Regions from separate parts of the Streptomyces sp. TLI_146 genome, predicted to be linked through region 1. Evidence: riboswitches for the same ligand, from Rfam matches in the RefSeq annotation. Region 1 holds a riboswitch; the other holds the start of a gene.

Region 1 (7,498 bases):
GACGATGATGTGGATGCTGAGCGGCGGCGGCTCGTACGTCAACCAGATCTCCGGGTACGACATCGACTCGCCCGAGAACATCAAGACCTTCAACTGGCTGAAGAAGAACCTGGTCGAGGAGGGCCTGACCGGCCCCGTCGCCCCGGCGAAGCTCAACCGCCAGGCGGCCTTCGACGCGTTCGCCAAGGGCGAGGTCGGCATGCTCAACGGCCACCCGTCGCTGATGGAGCAGGCCAAGAAGAAGGGCGTGAAGTACGGGATGGTCCCGCTGCCCGGCACCGAGGGCAAGGCCAAGGCGTCGATGGGCGTGGCCGACTGGATCATGGGCTTCAAGCAGAACGGCCACCGCGAGGAGATCGGGAAGTTCCTGGACTTCACGTTCAACGACCAGAACGTGCTGGCGTTCGCGGACAAGTACGCCCTGCTGCCCGCGACCCGTACGGCGTCGCAGGCGATGCAGAACAACGGCAAGCACCCGGAGCTCAAGGAGTTCCTGGCCGCGCTGTCGACGTCGGAGCTGCCGCCGGTCGGCAAGACGTCGTGGCCGAAGGTGAGCGAGACGATCAAGAAGCGGATCGGCGGGGCGGTGTCGCCGGAGGGGGACCCTCGGTCGGTGCTGGAGGGGATCGCGAAGGTGGCCACGGAGGCGGAGAACGCGGAGTAGTTCTGCCCGGGGTTTGTCTGCGGGCCGTCCCCGACTGGTCGCGCAGTTCCCCGCGCCCCTTGGATGCCGCTGCGCGGCAATCCCCTGGGCGCCCCGCAGGGGGGCGATACGTTGGGTTGTATGACTGACCACGACGAGGGCGGGCTGAGTGAGCGGGCTCGGGCCGTGTTGGCCATTGAGCGGCGGTCCTGGGCCGGGCCCGGGGCCAAGGAGCGGGCCGTACGGGAGCGGCTGGGGATCTCGCCGACGCACTACTACCAGCTCCTCAACGCCCTGCTCGACGACGAGCGGGCGCTGGCCCACGACCCGGTCACGGTGAACCGGCTGCGCCGGATACGCGAGGCCCAGCGCGAGCGCCGCGCATAACCGCCCTCCCCGCCATGGCTGTGATCCGCCCCGCGCCGCTAGGGTCGTGACATGGGCAGCCAACCGCACCCCCTGCCGACCCCTGCCACCTCCGCCGGACGCGAGGCGCTGGCCGCGATCCTGGCCGCGCCCGAGCGGGCCGTGATCGCCCTCGACTTCGACGGGACGCTCGCCGAGATCGTCCCCGACCCCGAGCAGGCGCGCGCCCACCCCGGCGCCGTCCCCGCCCTCGCCGCCCTCGCCCCGAAGGTCGCCTCGGTCGCGGTGATCACGGGGCGTCCGGCGGGTGTGGCCGTACGGTACGGGGGGTTCGCGGGCGTTCCCGGCCTGGAGCACCTGGTGGTGCTCGGCCACTACGGCGCCGAGCGCTGGGACGCGGTGACCGGGACGGTCCACGCGCCCGCGCCGCACCCCGGGGTCACGGCCGCCCGGGCCGAGCTGCCGGGTGTCCTGGACGCGCACGGGGCCTGGCGGGGCACCTGGATCGAGGAGAAGGGGCAGGCCGTCGCGGTCCATACGCGGCGGGCCACGGACCCCTCGGCCGCGTACGCCGCGCTGCGCGACCCGCTCGCCGCCCTCGCCACCCGCCACGGCCTCATCCTTGAGCCCGGCCGTATGGTCCTGGAGCTGCGCCCGCCCGGGATGGACAAGGGGGTGGCGCTGGCGGAGTACCTGCGGGAGGTGGGGGCGGGGTCCGTGCTGTACGCCGGTGACGACCTCGGCGATCTGCCCGCGTTCGGTGCGGTGGAGAAGCTTCGTTCGGACGGGGTGCCGGGGCTGCTGGTGTGCAGCGGGTCTTCGGAGGTGCCGGAGGTGTCGGAGCGGGCGGATGTGCGGGTCCCGGGCCCGGTGGGAGTGGTGTCGCTCCTGTCGGCCTTGGCGGCCTGCCTTTAGAGCCCCCACCCCACCCCTTCCCGAAACTCTCCGAGGGACCCGTTCGTCTGCGGACCGTGGGTGGCTGGTCGCGCAGTTCCCCGCGCCCCTGACTACCCAGGGGCGCGGGGAACTGCGCGAGCAACCCAGCACGGTCCGCAGACGAACGACACCCGCCGGAGGCTTTCGGGAAGGGGCGGGGTGGGGGAATCAACCACCCGACCGCAGCGCCTCCAACTGCTCCAAGAACCACCGCTGCGGCGGCAACGCAGTCGCCGCAGCGGCAAGCCGCTTGGAGCGCGCCCCCCGCTCCTCCGGCGCCATCGACAGCGCCTCGTGCAACGCGGACGCCGTCCCGGACACGTCATACGGGTTCACCACCACCGCATCCGCCCCCAGCTCCTCCCACGCCCCCGCCTCCCGCGACAGGACCAGGGCGCACCCCTCGTCCGAGACGACCGGGACCTCCTTGGCCACCAGGTTCATGCCGTCCCGGATGGGGTTCACCAGGGCCACGTCCGCCAGCCGGTACGCCGCGAGCGACCGTGCGAAGTCGTCCTTGACGTGGAGGACGACCGGGGTCCAGTCATCGGTCCCGTACGCCGAGTTGATCGCGTCGGCCACCCGCGCCACCTCCGCCGTGTACTCCCGGTACACCGCCAGGTCCTGCCGCGAGGGGTACGCGAAGGCCACGTGCACCACCCGCTCGCGCCACTCGGGCCGCTCGTCGAGCAGCTGCCGGTATGCCAGCAGCCCCCGCACGATGTTCTTCGACAGCTCCGTGCGGTCGACCCGCACGATCGTCCGGCGGCCCGCGCCGATCTCCTCCCGCAGCGCGGCCATCCGCTCCTCGACGTCCGGCTCGTGCGAGCGGCGGCGCAGGAACTCCGCGTCCGCGCCGAGCCCGTGCACCCCGATCCGGGTGTCGCCGGTCCCGCCCAGCACGTCCGTGCAGCAGCGCGTGAACGCGTCCGCCCAGCGGTGTGTCAGGAAGCCGAGGCGGTCCGCGCCGAGCATCCCCCGCAGCAACTGCTCCGCCACGTCGTCCGGGAGCATCCGGAAGTACTCCGGCGGCGCCCACGGCGTGTGCGAGAAGTGGCCGATCCGCAGGTCGGGGCGGAGCTCGCGGAGCAGGCCCGGCACCAGCGCCAGGTGGTAGTCCTGGACCACCACCGAGGCCCCGTCCGCCGCCTCCTGCGCCAGCGCCTGCGCGAAGGCGCGGTTGTACGTCTCGTACGCGCCCCACTGGCGCCGGAACTCCGCGTCGAAGACCGGCTCCAGCGGCGTCTGGTACAGCATGTGGTGAACGAACCACAGCACCGAGTTGGCGATGCCGTTGTACGCGTCCGCGTGCGTCCCCGCGTCGATGTCGAGCATCCGCACGCCCGGCTCGCCCACCCCGCGCCGCACGGCCTCCCGGTCGCCGTCGCCGAGCGCCGAGCAGACCCAGAGGGCGTTCGCCTCGGAGCCGATGGCCGACAGGCCGGAGACCAGGCCGCCGCCACCGCGCCGGGAGGTCAGCGTCCCGTCGGCGCCGAGGGCGTACGAGACGGGGCCGCGGTTGGAGGCGACGAGAACCTGGGCAGCGCGCGCGGAGACCATGGACACGAACCTAGCCCGTAGCGGAATGCCTCAAACGTGCGAACAGCGGCACGGACCCCGGATCGTCACGCCCCCTTACGCCGCCCGATGCACCGCGTACTCCCCGATGTCCCGCATCGGCGGCCGCTCCTCGGTGTCCACCGCGTAGGTCCGCGGAACGAATCCGTCCGCGCCGCGCTCGAACTGCGTCAGCGTCGGGCGCACCAAGTGGGCGCGGGAGAGCCGGAGTTGGGCCGTGCGGTAGATCGCCGCCGCCATCCGGCCGAGGGCCTGGCCATCCTGATGGCGGTGTTTGCGTACGCCCACGTCGACCTGGGCCAGCGCGTCCAGGCCCACCGTGTGCAGTGCGTCGACGAGCAGGCCCAGCTCCACTCCGTAACCGACGGGGAACGGCAGCCGCTCCAGGAGCGAGCGGCGGGCCGCGTACTCGCCGCCCAGCGGCTGGACGAACCCGGCCAGCCGCGGCCAGTGCAGATTGAGCAGGGGGCGGGCCACCAGTTCGGTGACCCGGCCGCCCTGACCTGGGGAGTCGCCGAACGGGCGGTCGTACATCGCCTTGACGAAGTCCACGTCCGGGTCGGTCAGGAGCGGCCCGACGATCCCGGAGACGAAGGCGGGGTCGAAGTCCCGCAGGTCCGCGTCGATGAAGCAGACGATGTCACCCGTGGTGACCAGCAGGGAGCGCCACAGGACCTCGCCCTTGCCGGGCAGGGCCGGGATCCGGGGCAGGATCGCGTCCCGGTGCACCACCCGGGCGCCCGCGGCCGCCGCGACCTCGGCCGTACGGTCGGTGGAGCCGGAGTCGACCACCACCAGCTCGTCCACCAGCGGCACCGCGGCGGTCATCAGCTCGCGCCGGATCGCGGCGACGATGTGGCCCACCGTGGCCTCCTCGTCGAGCGCCGGCAGCACGACGCTGACCGTGGTGGCGCCGCGGCGCTTGGCGGCCAGGATCACGTCCAGCGGGCGGTCGGCCGCCGACCAGGAACGCCTGCTCAGCCAGCGCTCCACCTCTTCCAACACGGGCCGGAGCCTCCTCTGTGATCCATCTCGCGGTTCGGACGACTATCTCAACCGTCCGGGCCTTCGGTTACAGTCTTGAACAACGCGGATGACCGTCGCATGTCGGGGTCGTCGCGCGAACAAATGCCTGGGTCCTGGACCCAGTGCCACAGCGCTCATCCAGAGGGACTGAGGGAACGGCCCGTTGAAGTCCCGGCAACCCTCCTGCCGACCGCGAGGTCACGGTGGGGAAGGTGCCAATTCCGTCTCATGGCGAAATGCGCCATGGGGAAGATGAGGAGAAAGGGCCTCGCCATCATGGCTGTGCACACCATCGACGACACTGCCAATGCCGCCACCACCGTGAACCTCGGTCCCGCCGTCGCGCTTTCCTGCCGGGAATGCGGCGAGCGGTTCGACCTCGGCCCGATCTTCGCCTGCGCCCTGTGTTTCGGGCCGCTCGAAGTCGCGTACGACCTTCCGACGGGTGACCCCGAGGCGCTGCGCAAGCGTATCGAGGCGGGCCCGGACAACATCTGGCGCTATGCGCCCCTGCTGCCTGTTCCGGCCAATGTGGCTGAAAAGCCCAACCTGAATCCGGGATTCACCAAGCTCGTCAAGGCCGACAATCTCGCCCGTGAGCTGGGCGTCACCGGTGGCCTCTACGTCAAGGACGACTCCGGCAACCCGACGCACTCCTTCAAGGACCGCGTCGTCGCGATCGCCGTCGAGGCCGCCCGCGCCTTCGGCTTCACCACGCTCTCCTGCTCCTCCACCGGCAACCTGGCGGGCGCGGTCGGCGCCGCCGCCGCCCGGGCCGGATTCCGCTCCTGTGTGTTCATCCCGCACGACCTGGAGCAGGGCAAGGTCGTCATGGCCGCGGTGTACGGCGGCGAGCTGGTCGGTATCGAGGGCAACTACGACGACGTCAACCGCTTCTGCTCGGAGCTCATCGGGGACCCGCTCGGCGAGGGCTGGGGCTTCGTGAACGTGAACCTGCGGCCGTACTACGGCGAGGGTTCGAAGACCCTCGCCTACGAGATCTGCGAGCAGCTCGGCTGGCGGCTGCCCGACCAGATCGTCATCCCCATCGCCTCCGGCTCGCAGCTCACGAAGATCGACAAGGGTCTCCAGGAGCTGATCAGGCTGGGGCTGGTCGAGGACAAGCCGTACAAGATCTTCGGAGCCCAGGCGGAGGGCTGCTCCCCGGTCTCCACCGCCTTCAAGGCGGGCCACGACGTCGTCCGGCCGCAGAAGCCGGACACCATCGCCAAGTCGCTGGCCATCGGCAACCCGGCGGACGGCCCGTACGTCCTGGACATCGCCCGGCGCACCGGCGGTGCGGTGGAGGACGTGAACGACGAGCAGGTCGTGGACGCGATCAAGCTGCTCGCCCGGACCGAGGGCATCTTCGCCGAGACGGCGGGCGGCGTGACGGTCGGCGTCACCCGGAAGCTCATCGAAAGCGGGCTGCTCGACCCGGCGCTCACTACTGTCGTCCTCAACACGGGGGACGGCCTCAAGACCCTGGACGCCGTGGCCCCGACGACCGGCCCGACCGCGACGATCCGCCCGAGCCTGGACGCGTTCCGCGACGCGGGCCTCGCCCACTGACCCACCGGCCACGGAAAGGCAGAACCCCATGAGCGTCAACGTCCGCATCCCCACCATTCTCCGTACGTACACCGGCGGCAAGGCCGAAGTCGCGGCCGAGGGCGCCACCCTCGCCGAGGTCATCGCCGACCTGGAGAAGAACCACACCGGGATCGCCGCCCGGGTCCTGGACGACCAGGGCAAGCTGCGCCGGTTCGTCAACGTGTACGTGAACGACGACGACGTCCGCTTCGAGCAGGGCCTGGAGACGGCGACGCCGGACGGCGCGGGCGTCTCGATCATTCCCGCCGTCGCCGGCGGCTGCTGAGCAAAGGCGCCGAACACCGGCGCGCTGCACGCACAGTTACCTGAATTGCCCCCTCCGCAAGCTAAGCGGAGGGGGCAATTCAGTGTGGTTGAGCGCGGTACAGTGGGGAAGTCCCCTTCGTTGTGCGTGCCACGTGCATATGAGAACGCGACGAACCGGCGTCGAGAAGCAGTCAAAGTGTTCGAGCATATTGCTCCTTAAGTGCGCTTTGCCCGGCCCGACTTGCCCCGGAATGCTGAATTTCGCGGCATTCCGCTCTTCACCCCTGCCCGGAATTCTCGTCCGATTGACCTGTTGCAGAGGGCAGTTGGGCAGATACATTCAGCCGCGGTCGACGCGTTCCGGCGCACACCCTCTCCTGTCGGAGGGTGGAGGTCTGACCCGGGTCCGCGAAGTGCGGTCCCGTGCAAGGGCCAGTAATAGGGGAGTTAGGCATGGCTCAGGGCACCGTCAAGTGGTTCAACGCGGAGAAGGGGTACGGCTTCATCGCGGTCGACGGTGGTGCGGATGTTTTCGTCCACTACAGCGCGATCCAGATGGACGGCTACCGCACCCTTGAAGAAGGTCAGCGAGTCGAGTTCGAGATCTCGCAGGGCCAGAAGGGTCCGCAGGCGGACATGGTCAAGCTCGCCGTCTGATCTCGGCGCGATCGGCCACCGACGCATACAGGCCCGTGGGGCCCGCATCCTCTGTAAATGGATGCGGGCCCCACGTGTGTGTCCGGGGCCCGGGAAGCCCGCCCCGGAGGTGGCCGGGACCGGGCCGCGGGGGTGGGACGGCCTTGCACTCTCCTGGGTCGAGTGCTAATCATTGGCGTTAGCACTCTCCGAGTGAGAGTGACAGAACTTGGATCGGGTCAGTGAGGTCCGCAGACCGGGTGGGGCAAGGAACCACAAGGACTGCAGACCGTCCGTCGCGGGCACCGGCACGGTCCACGAAGAACGCCACCCCTGTCCGGGAGGACCACTTCACATGGCCAAGATCATCGCGTTCGACGAGGAGGCACGGCGCGGTCTCGAGCGCGGGATGAACCAGCTCGCCGACGCCGTCAAGGTCACCCTTGGCCCCAA
Region 2 (7,498 bases), 1.3 Mb from region 1:
CGTCCGTCGCCCGTCCGGGCCCGTTCACTCCGCGCCGGCGTCCGGCCTGTCCACCAGCTCGATCTGGTCCACCGCGTTGCACCAGCGGCAGCGCACCGACTCGATGGTCTCACTGACCACCTCGCGTTCCTCGACCTTCGGCTCTCCGGCGAGGTCCAGATGGACGTACTCGACGACCTTCGACGAGCGGGTGACGTCGAAACGGGTCAGATTGCCGCAGAGGGTGCAGCGCCACCGCGTGGTGGCGGTGGGCAGGGGAACGCTGGTCATGTGGTGCTGACCTCTTTCCACGGTTCCGCGCCGGGGCTCGGGCCTCGTACACGGTCGGTTCATGGTCCAGGATCTCGCGGTGCGCCGTCGAACTGCGGATGTACTGCCCGTAACCCTACGGCCTACCGGGTACCCCCCGGCACGGCGAGGCAGTCTGTACCGTTCGGTCCGGTTACGCCATGCTCTGCTCATGATCGAGTGGAGCGCCCTGCGCGCGGCGGCGGTGCGCGGCCCGACGGTCACCTACACCGTCCTGGCCGTCTGCTGCCTGGTCTTCCTCGTCAGCCCCGTGTCCGGCCTCAATCCCTCGTACGGGACGGGGGACGCGCTGCTCGCGGCGCAGAGCGCGTATTTCGCCCGGTGGGGTGTCATCCCGAACGAACTGACGGCCGGTGACCCCGGCGCCCTCGTCACCCCCCTCACCGCACTCTTCGTGCACGGCAACTGGCTGCACCTGCTGGGGAACATGCTCTTCCTCTACGTCTTCGGCGTGATGGCCGAGGAGCGCATGGGCAGGATCGGGTTCGCGCTGTTCTACCTCGGCGCGGGCTACCTCGCCCTGCTCGCGTACGCGGTGGCGCACGCGTCCTCCGACCAGACGCTGGTGGGCGCGTCGGGGGCGATCTCGGGTGTCCTGGGCGCCTTTCTCTACCTGTTCCCCCGGGCGAGGGTGACCAGCCTCTTCCCCTTCCTCTTCTTCCTGCCACTGCGCTTTCCCGCGGCGCTGGTGCTGGTCTTCTGGTTCGTGCTCCAGTGGCTGGCGGTCAGGGCCGCTCCGGCCGGGCCCGGGGTGGCGTACCTGGCCCATCTGGTCGGCTTCGGCCTGGGCTTTCTCTACGCCTGGGTCCGGTTCCGGGGGACGGCTAGAGTGAAACGACCGAAACGACCGAAGCCATCCGCGTCGGCCGCCACCGAGGGAGAGAACCAGCCGTGATCACCGCGATCGTGCTCATCAAGACCAGCGTGGACCGGATCCCCGAGATCGCGGAGTCGATCGCGTCGCTGGAGAACGTCAGCGAGGTGTACTCGGTGACCGGCACCTACGACCTGATCGCCCTGGTCCGGGTGGCCCGCCACGACGACCTGGCGGACATCATCCCCGGCCGCATCAGCAAGATCCCCGGCGTGGAGGTCACGGACACGCACGTGGCGTTCCGGACGTACTCCCAGCACGACCTGGAGGCGGCGTTCGCCATCGGCCTGGATGCCTAGCCCTTGGGCGGGCGGCGGGTCCGGTTCTGGGTGCGCTGTCGCCTGCGGGCCGTGGGTGGCTGGTCGCGCAGTTCCCCGCGCCCCTGCGTAGTTCGGGCGCGTTGTCGTCTGCGGACTGTCTGTGGCTGAGCGCGCAGTTCCCCGCGCCCCTGGGTAGTTCGGGCGCGTTGTCGTCTGCGGACCGTCTGTGGCTGAGCGCGCAGTTCCCCGCGCCCCTGCGTAGTTAGGGGCGCGGGGAACTGCGCGACCGGCCCACCACGGTCCGCAGACGAACACGGCGGGGTGCAGGGGCCGCAGGCCCCGCAACGGGGGTCCGGGGGCAAAGCCCCCGGGAAGCGAGCCTCCACCCCCCACCCACCCCCGGAGGGTTTAGGGAAGGGGCGGGGAGGGGCGAGCTCACACCGCCGGGACGCAGCGGCCCTCCTCCGTCCGGTACGACCACTTCGCCCCGTCCCGCACCAGCTCCCGCACCGCCCGAACAAACCGCTCCACATGCTCGTCCGGCGTCCCCGCCCCGAAGCTGACGCGGATCGCGTTCAGGGACCGCTCACCCGGCTCCGCCTCCGGCGCCCCGCACTCGCCCGGCTCCTGCGGCTCGCTGCCGAGGAGCGTGCGTACCAGCGGGTGCGCGCAGAACAGACCGTCCCGCACCCCGATCCCGTACTCCGCCGACAGCGCCGCCGCGAAGTGCGAGCTGTTCCAGCCGTCGACGACGAACGAGATCACGCCGACCCGAGGCGCGTCGTCGCCGAACAGCGACAGGACGCGGACCTCCGGAACCGCCGCCAGCCCCTCCCGCACCTTCGCGATCAGGTGCCGCTCCCGCTCCACCAGTCCCTCGAACCCCGCCTCGGTGAGCGCCTTGCACGCCGACGCGATGGCGTACACGCCGATCACGTTCGGGGACCCGGCCTCGTGGCGGGCCGCCGTGGTGTGCCACTCGACGTCCACCCCGCCGTCCGCGCGCCGGGCGACCTTGCGCGAGGCGCCGCCGCCCGCGAGGTACGGCTCGGACTCCTGGAGCCAGTCGGCACGCCCAGCGAGCACGCCCGAGCCGAACGGCGCGTACAGCTTGTGCCCGGAGAAGGCGATCCAGTCGACGTCCAACTCCCTTACGGAGACGGGGTGGTGGGGCGCCAGCTGCGCCGCGTCGAGCACGATCCGCGCCCCGTGCGCGTGCGCCGCCGCCGCGAGCTCCTTCACCGGCCACAGCTCACCGGTGACGTTCGACGCGCCTGTGACGCAGACGAGAGCGGGGCCGTAAGGGTCGCGGTCGGCGAGCGCCCGCTCCAGCGTCGCCACCGCCTGCTGCGGCGTACGCGGCGCGTTGAGGTACGTCACCCGCGCGTCCCGCCACGGCAGCAGCGAGGCGTGGTGCTCGGTCTCGAAGACGAACACCTGGCAGTCGGCCGGGACCACCTGGGCCAGCAGGTTCAGGGAGTCCGTCGTCGAGCGGGTGAACACCACCTGGTCGCCCGGGCGGCAGTCCAGGAACTCCGCCACCGCCGCCCGGCTGTTCTCGAACAGGTCCGTGGAGAGCTGCGAGAGGTAGCCCGCGCCCCGGTGCACGCTGCCGTAGTAGGGGGCGTACGCGGCCACGTCGTCCCACACCCGCTGGAGGGCCGGGGCGCTCGCCGCGTAGTCGAGGGCCGCGTACGTCACCTCGCCCCCGGTGACCAGCGGCACGGTGACGTCCCGGCCCAGCACCGGCAGCGGCGCCGCACAGCAGGCTTCGTCCGAGGCCTCGACGGAGGGGGCGGCGGAGGCGGCGGAAACAGCGGTGGAAACGGCGGTGGAAAGGCGTGCGGACATGGCGGTATCTCCCGGCAGGTCAAGGCGAAAGGAATGACTGTGAAGCCCCACGGCACGACACGGCGGCGGCCCGACCGGCGCCGGATGCACGGGGGTCGACCTCGAAACACGGGCGGAAAGGGCCCGCGGAGGTGTACAGAAAAAGGGGCCGAAGGGCCCTATCGCATTCGCTTGCTCACGAGACTGCTCCCTTGAGGACCAGGACCCCAGGGGCGCGCCACTCCGAACGGAGTGCGCAGGGGTCCGCGCTTGCCGCAGACCTCGCTGCCTGCGACCTGGTCTTCACCCGGGGCACCCCGCCACGGACGGAGGGTTGCCGGACAGCGGGCCGGGGCCGTAGTCGCTGTCACTCATGACCTTGGAAAGCATCCTGCCATACGTCCGCGTACGCGCAAGGCGCGGTCCGGATGCCGGACTGCGCCTTGCGTCACACTGCCTGCACCGGCACGCCCTCGATCAGGCGTTGCTCGCGGCCACCCACCGCTCCAGGGCCCGCCGCGCCGCCCCGGAGTCGATCGCCTCGGCCGCCCGGGCGATCCCGGCCCGGATCTGCTCCTCCAGGCTCCCCGGGCCCGGGTCGAGCGCGACGAGCGCCGCCGCCGAGTTGAGCAGCACCGCGTCCCGCACCGGCCCCGTCTCGCCGCCGAGGAGCCGGCGGGCGACGTCCGCGTTGTACGAGGCGTCCGCGCCGCGCAGCGCCTCCACCGGCACCAGGTCGATGCCCACGTCTCTGGGGTCGAACGCCTCCTCGCGCACGGCCCCGTCCCGTACCACCCAGACCCGGGAGGTCGCGGTGGTCGTCAGCTCGTCCATGCCGTCGTCGCCGCGGAACACCAGCGCGGAGGAGCCGCGCTCGGCGAGCACCCCGGCCACGATCGGCGCCATGCGCGCGTCGGCGACGCCGGTGGCCTGAGCCTTGACCCGGGCCGGGTTGGTGAGCGGACCGAGGAAGTTGAAGGTGGTGCGGATGCCGAGCTCGCGGCGCGCGGCGGCGACGTACCGCAGGGCGGGGTGGAACTTCACGGCGAAGCAGAAGGTGACGCCCGCCTCCTCGGCGACCTGGACCACCTGCCGGGGCGTGAGGTCCAGGTTGACGCCGAGCTTCTCCAGGACGTCGGAGGCGCCGCTGGCCGAGGACGCGGCCCGGTTGCCGTGCTTGACGACCTTGGCGCCGGTGCCCGCCACCACGATCGAGGACATGGTGGAGATGTTGACGGTCTTGGCGCCGTCGCCGCCGGTGCCGACGATGTCCACGGTCCGGCCGGGCACCTCGATCAGGTTGGCGTGCTCGTACATCGCGCGGACCATGCCGCTGATCTCGGTGACGGTCTCGCCCTTGGCCCGCAGGGCCACGGCGAAGCCGGCGATCTGCGCGTCGGTCGCCTCGCCGCGCATGATCGAGTCCATCGCCCAGGCGGTCGCCTCGGCGCTCTGGTCGGTGCCGTTGAGCAGCGCGTCCAGTACGCCCGGCCAGGAGTAGGCCGCCACGCTGTCGCCGCCAACCGGGGTCACAACGTTCATGGTCCGCTCCTGGGTCCATCGACGGATATGGGATGGGAACACCCTATCCAGCCCGGGGGACGGCGAAGGGCCCCGTCCATCGCCTGGACGGGGCCCTGTGCTGTGTGGCGTACAGCGGTCTCGCTAGGAGGGGATCAGTGGTGGCCGTGGCCGCTGGTGATCTCCTCGTACTCCTCCGCGGTCGGCTTGGCGATCTGGCTCTGCTCGCCGAAGTAACCCTTGTGGAGCTTGACGCGCAGCTTCTCCATCGCGGAGACCTTGCGCTTGACACCGTTCTCGTCGACGGCCGCGGGCAGCTCGGCCGGGCGGGTCTGCTCGTGCGCGGTGAGCTTGTAGAGCTGACCGGCGTCGAGCGGCTCGTGGACCTCGACGAACTCACCGTGCGGCAGCCGCTTGATGATGCCGGTCTCGCGACCGTGCAGCACCTTCTCGGCGTCCCGGCGCTGGAGGCCCAGGCAGATCCGCTTGGTGATGATGAACGCGACGACCGGGCCGACGAAGAACGCGATCCGGACGAACCAGGTGATGGCGTTGAGCGACAGGTGGAAGTTGGTCGCCCACAGGTCGTTGCCACCGCCGACCAGCATCACCATGTACGCGGTCACCCACGCCACACCGATGCCGGTGCGGACGGGAGCGTTGCGCGGACGGTCGGCGATGTGGTGCTCGCGGGTGTCCTTGGTGATCCAGGCCTCGATGAACGGGTAGGCCGCGATCGCGAAGAGCACCAGCGGGAAGATCACCAGCGGGATGAACACACCGAGGACCAGCGTGTGGCCCCACAGGTTGATCTCCCAGCCCGGCATCACTCGGATGAGGCCTTCGGCGAAGCCCATGTACCAGTCGGGCTGGGCGCCGGTCGACACCTGGTCCGGGCGGTACGGGCCGATCTCCCAGATCGGGTTGATCGAGGCGATCGCCGCGATGATCGCGATGACACCGAACACCAGGAAGAAGAAGCCACCGGCCTTGGCCGTGTAGACGGGCAGCAGCGGCGCGCCCACGACGTTCTTGTTGGTGCGGCCGGGGCCCGCGAACTGGGTGTGCTTGTGGTAGAAGACCAGGATCAGGTGAGTGATCATCAGGCCGAGCATGATGCCGGGCAGCAGCAGGATGTGGACCGAGTAGAACCGGGCCACGAAGTCGCCGCCGGGGAACTCGCCGCCGTAGATGAAGAACGACAGGTACGTGCCGACGACCGGCACGCCCAGGATGGCGCCCTCCATGAACCGGACGCCGGTGCCCGAGAGCAGGTCGTCCGGGAGCGAGTAGCCGGTGAAGCCGGTGAACATGCCGCAGAAGAACAGCAGGAAGCCGAAGAGCCAGTTGACCTCGCGCGGCTTGCGGAACGCGCCCGTGAAGAAGACACGCATCATGTGCACGAACATGCCGGCGAGGAAGATCAGCGCCGCCCAGTGGTGGATCTGCCGGATCAGCAGACCACCGCGCACATCGAAGCTGATGTGCATGGTCGAGTTGAACGCCTCGGACATCTGCACGCCCTGGAGCGGAACGTAGGAGCCGTCGTAGACGACCTCGTTCATGCTCGGGTGGAAGAACAGCGTCAGATACACACCCGTGAGGATGATGATGATGAAGCTGTACATGCAGATCTCGCCGAGCATGAAGGACCAGTGGTCCGGAAAGATCTTGCGCATGTTGGTCTTGGCCAGGGTGTAGATCCCCAGCCGGCCGTCGGCCCAGTCGGCGAACTTCTCGCCGTTCCCGGCCTCGCGCCGTTCGTCAGTCGTGGTGGTGCTCATCCGCGCTCCCAGAAGGCAGGACCGACGGGCTCTTCGAAGTCGCCGAGCGCTTCGAGGTAACCCTCGCTGTTCACGCCGATCCGCAGCTGCGGCAGAGCGTGACCGGCCGGGCCGAAGATGACGCGGGCCCCGTCGGAGAGGTCGAAGGTGGACTGGTGGCACGGGCAGAGCACGTGGTGGGTCTGCTGCTCGTACAGGCTGATCGGGCAACCGACGTGGGTGCAGATCTTCGAGAACGCCACGATGCCCTGGTGCGACCACTCCAGCTCGCGCTTGTCCTTGATGTTCTCCGGCTGGAGCCGGACGATCATCAGGGCCGCCTTGGCGATCTGGGTCTGGAAGTCGTGCTGGTCCTCCTCCAGGCCCTCGGGCTTGGCGAAGGTCAGCGAGCCGACCGCGACGTCTTCCGGACGCAGCGGCTCGTTGGTGTTCATGTTGATGAGGGCCTTGCCCTTGGCCCACATCGTCTTGCGCAGCTTGTCCTCGGGCAGGGTGCCCAGGTCGCGCAGGAGCACCACACCGGCGAGCGGCACCATGGCCAGCGCGCCGTACATGGTGTTGCGGATCAGCTTGCGGCGGCCGAAGCCGGACTCGCGGACGCCGTCCGCCCAGTCCTGCATGACCTTCTCGCGGACCTCCGGCGGCGCCGCGATCTCGTGGCGCTCGTCCGACATCTCCTCGTCGGACATCAGCGTGCGGGCCCAGTGGACCGCGCCGGCGCCGATGGCGAACAGCGCGACGCCCAGGGTCAGACCCAGGGAGAAGTTGAGCGCGCTGACGTGCCCGAACGGGAAGATGTAGACGATCTTGTCGATCGGGAAGATCACGAAGGACGCGATGAAGGCGACCGTCGCGACCATCGAGAGCATGAAGAGACCGGCGACCACGCGCTCGGAGCGCCTGGCGGCCGCCTCGTCGAT

The links. Region 1 has a riboswitch for S-adenosylmethionine ahead of thrC (threonine synthase). Riboswitches for the same ligand answer to the same signal wherever they lie in the genome.
Region 2: linked by a shared signal. The riboswitch ahead of BX283_RS14170 (aminotransferase class V-fold PLP-dependent enzyme) and the one ahead of thrC (threonine synthase) in region 1 are both predicted to bind S-adenosylmethionine.

The regions. Positions count from the first base shown of each region.
Region 1 covers NZ_PJMX01000001.1:4,423,054-4,430,551, reverse strand. Annotated here, with positions in the region: gene BX283_RS19805 (extracellular solute-binding protein) at 1-664, shown strand, start outside; gene BX283_RS19800 (DUF3263 domain-containing protein) at 785-1,030, shown strand; gene otsB (trehalose-phosphatase) at 1,082-1,924, shown strand; gene BX283_RS19790 (trehalose-6-phosphate synthase) at 2,114-3,505, opposite strand; gene BX283_RS19785 (glucosyl-3-phosphoglycerate synthase) at 3,581-4,528, opposite strand; SAM riboswitch class I at 4,681-4,808, shown strand; gene thrC (threonine synthase) at 4,826-6,121, shown strand; gene BX283_RS19775 (MoaD/ThiS family protein) at 6,150-6,428, shown strand; gene BX283_RS19770 (cold-shock protein) at 6,863-7,066, shown strand; gene groL (chaperonin GroEL) at 7,401-7,498, shown strand, end outside.
Region 2 covers NZ_PJMX01000001.1:3,107,068-3,114,565, forward strand. Annotated here, with positions in the region: gene BX283_RS14155 (hypothetical protein) at 25-270, opposite strand; gene BX283_RS14160 (rhomboid family intramembrane serine protease) at 461-1,204, shown strand; gene BX283_RS14165 (Lrp/AsnC family transcriptional regulator) at 1,201-1,482, shown strand; gene BX283_RS14170 (aminotransferase class V-fold PLP-dependent enzyme) at 1,879-3,294, opposite strand; SAM riboswitch class IV at 3,535-3,652, opposite strand; gene trpD (anthranilate phosphoribosyltransferase) at 3,751-4,815, opposite strand; gene BX283_RS14180 (cytochrome bc complex cytochrome b subunit) at 4,950-6,578, opposite strand; gene BX283_RS14185 (ubiquinol-cytochrome c reductase iron-sulfur subunit) at 6,575-7,498, opposite strand, start outside.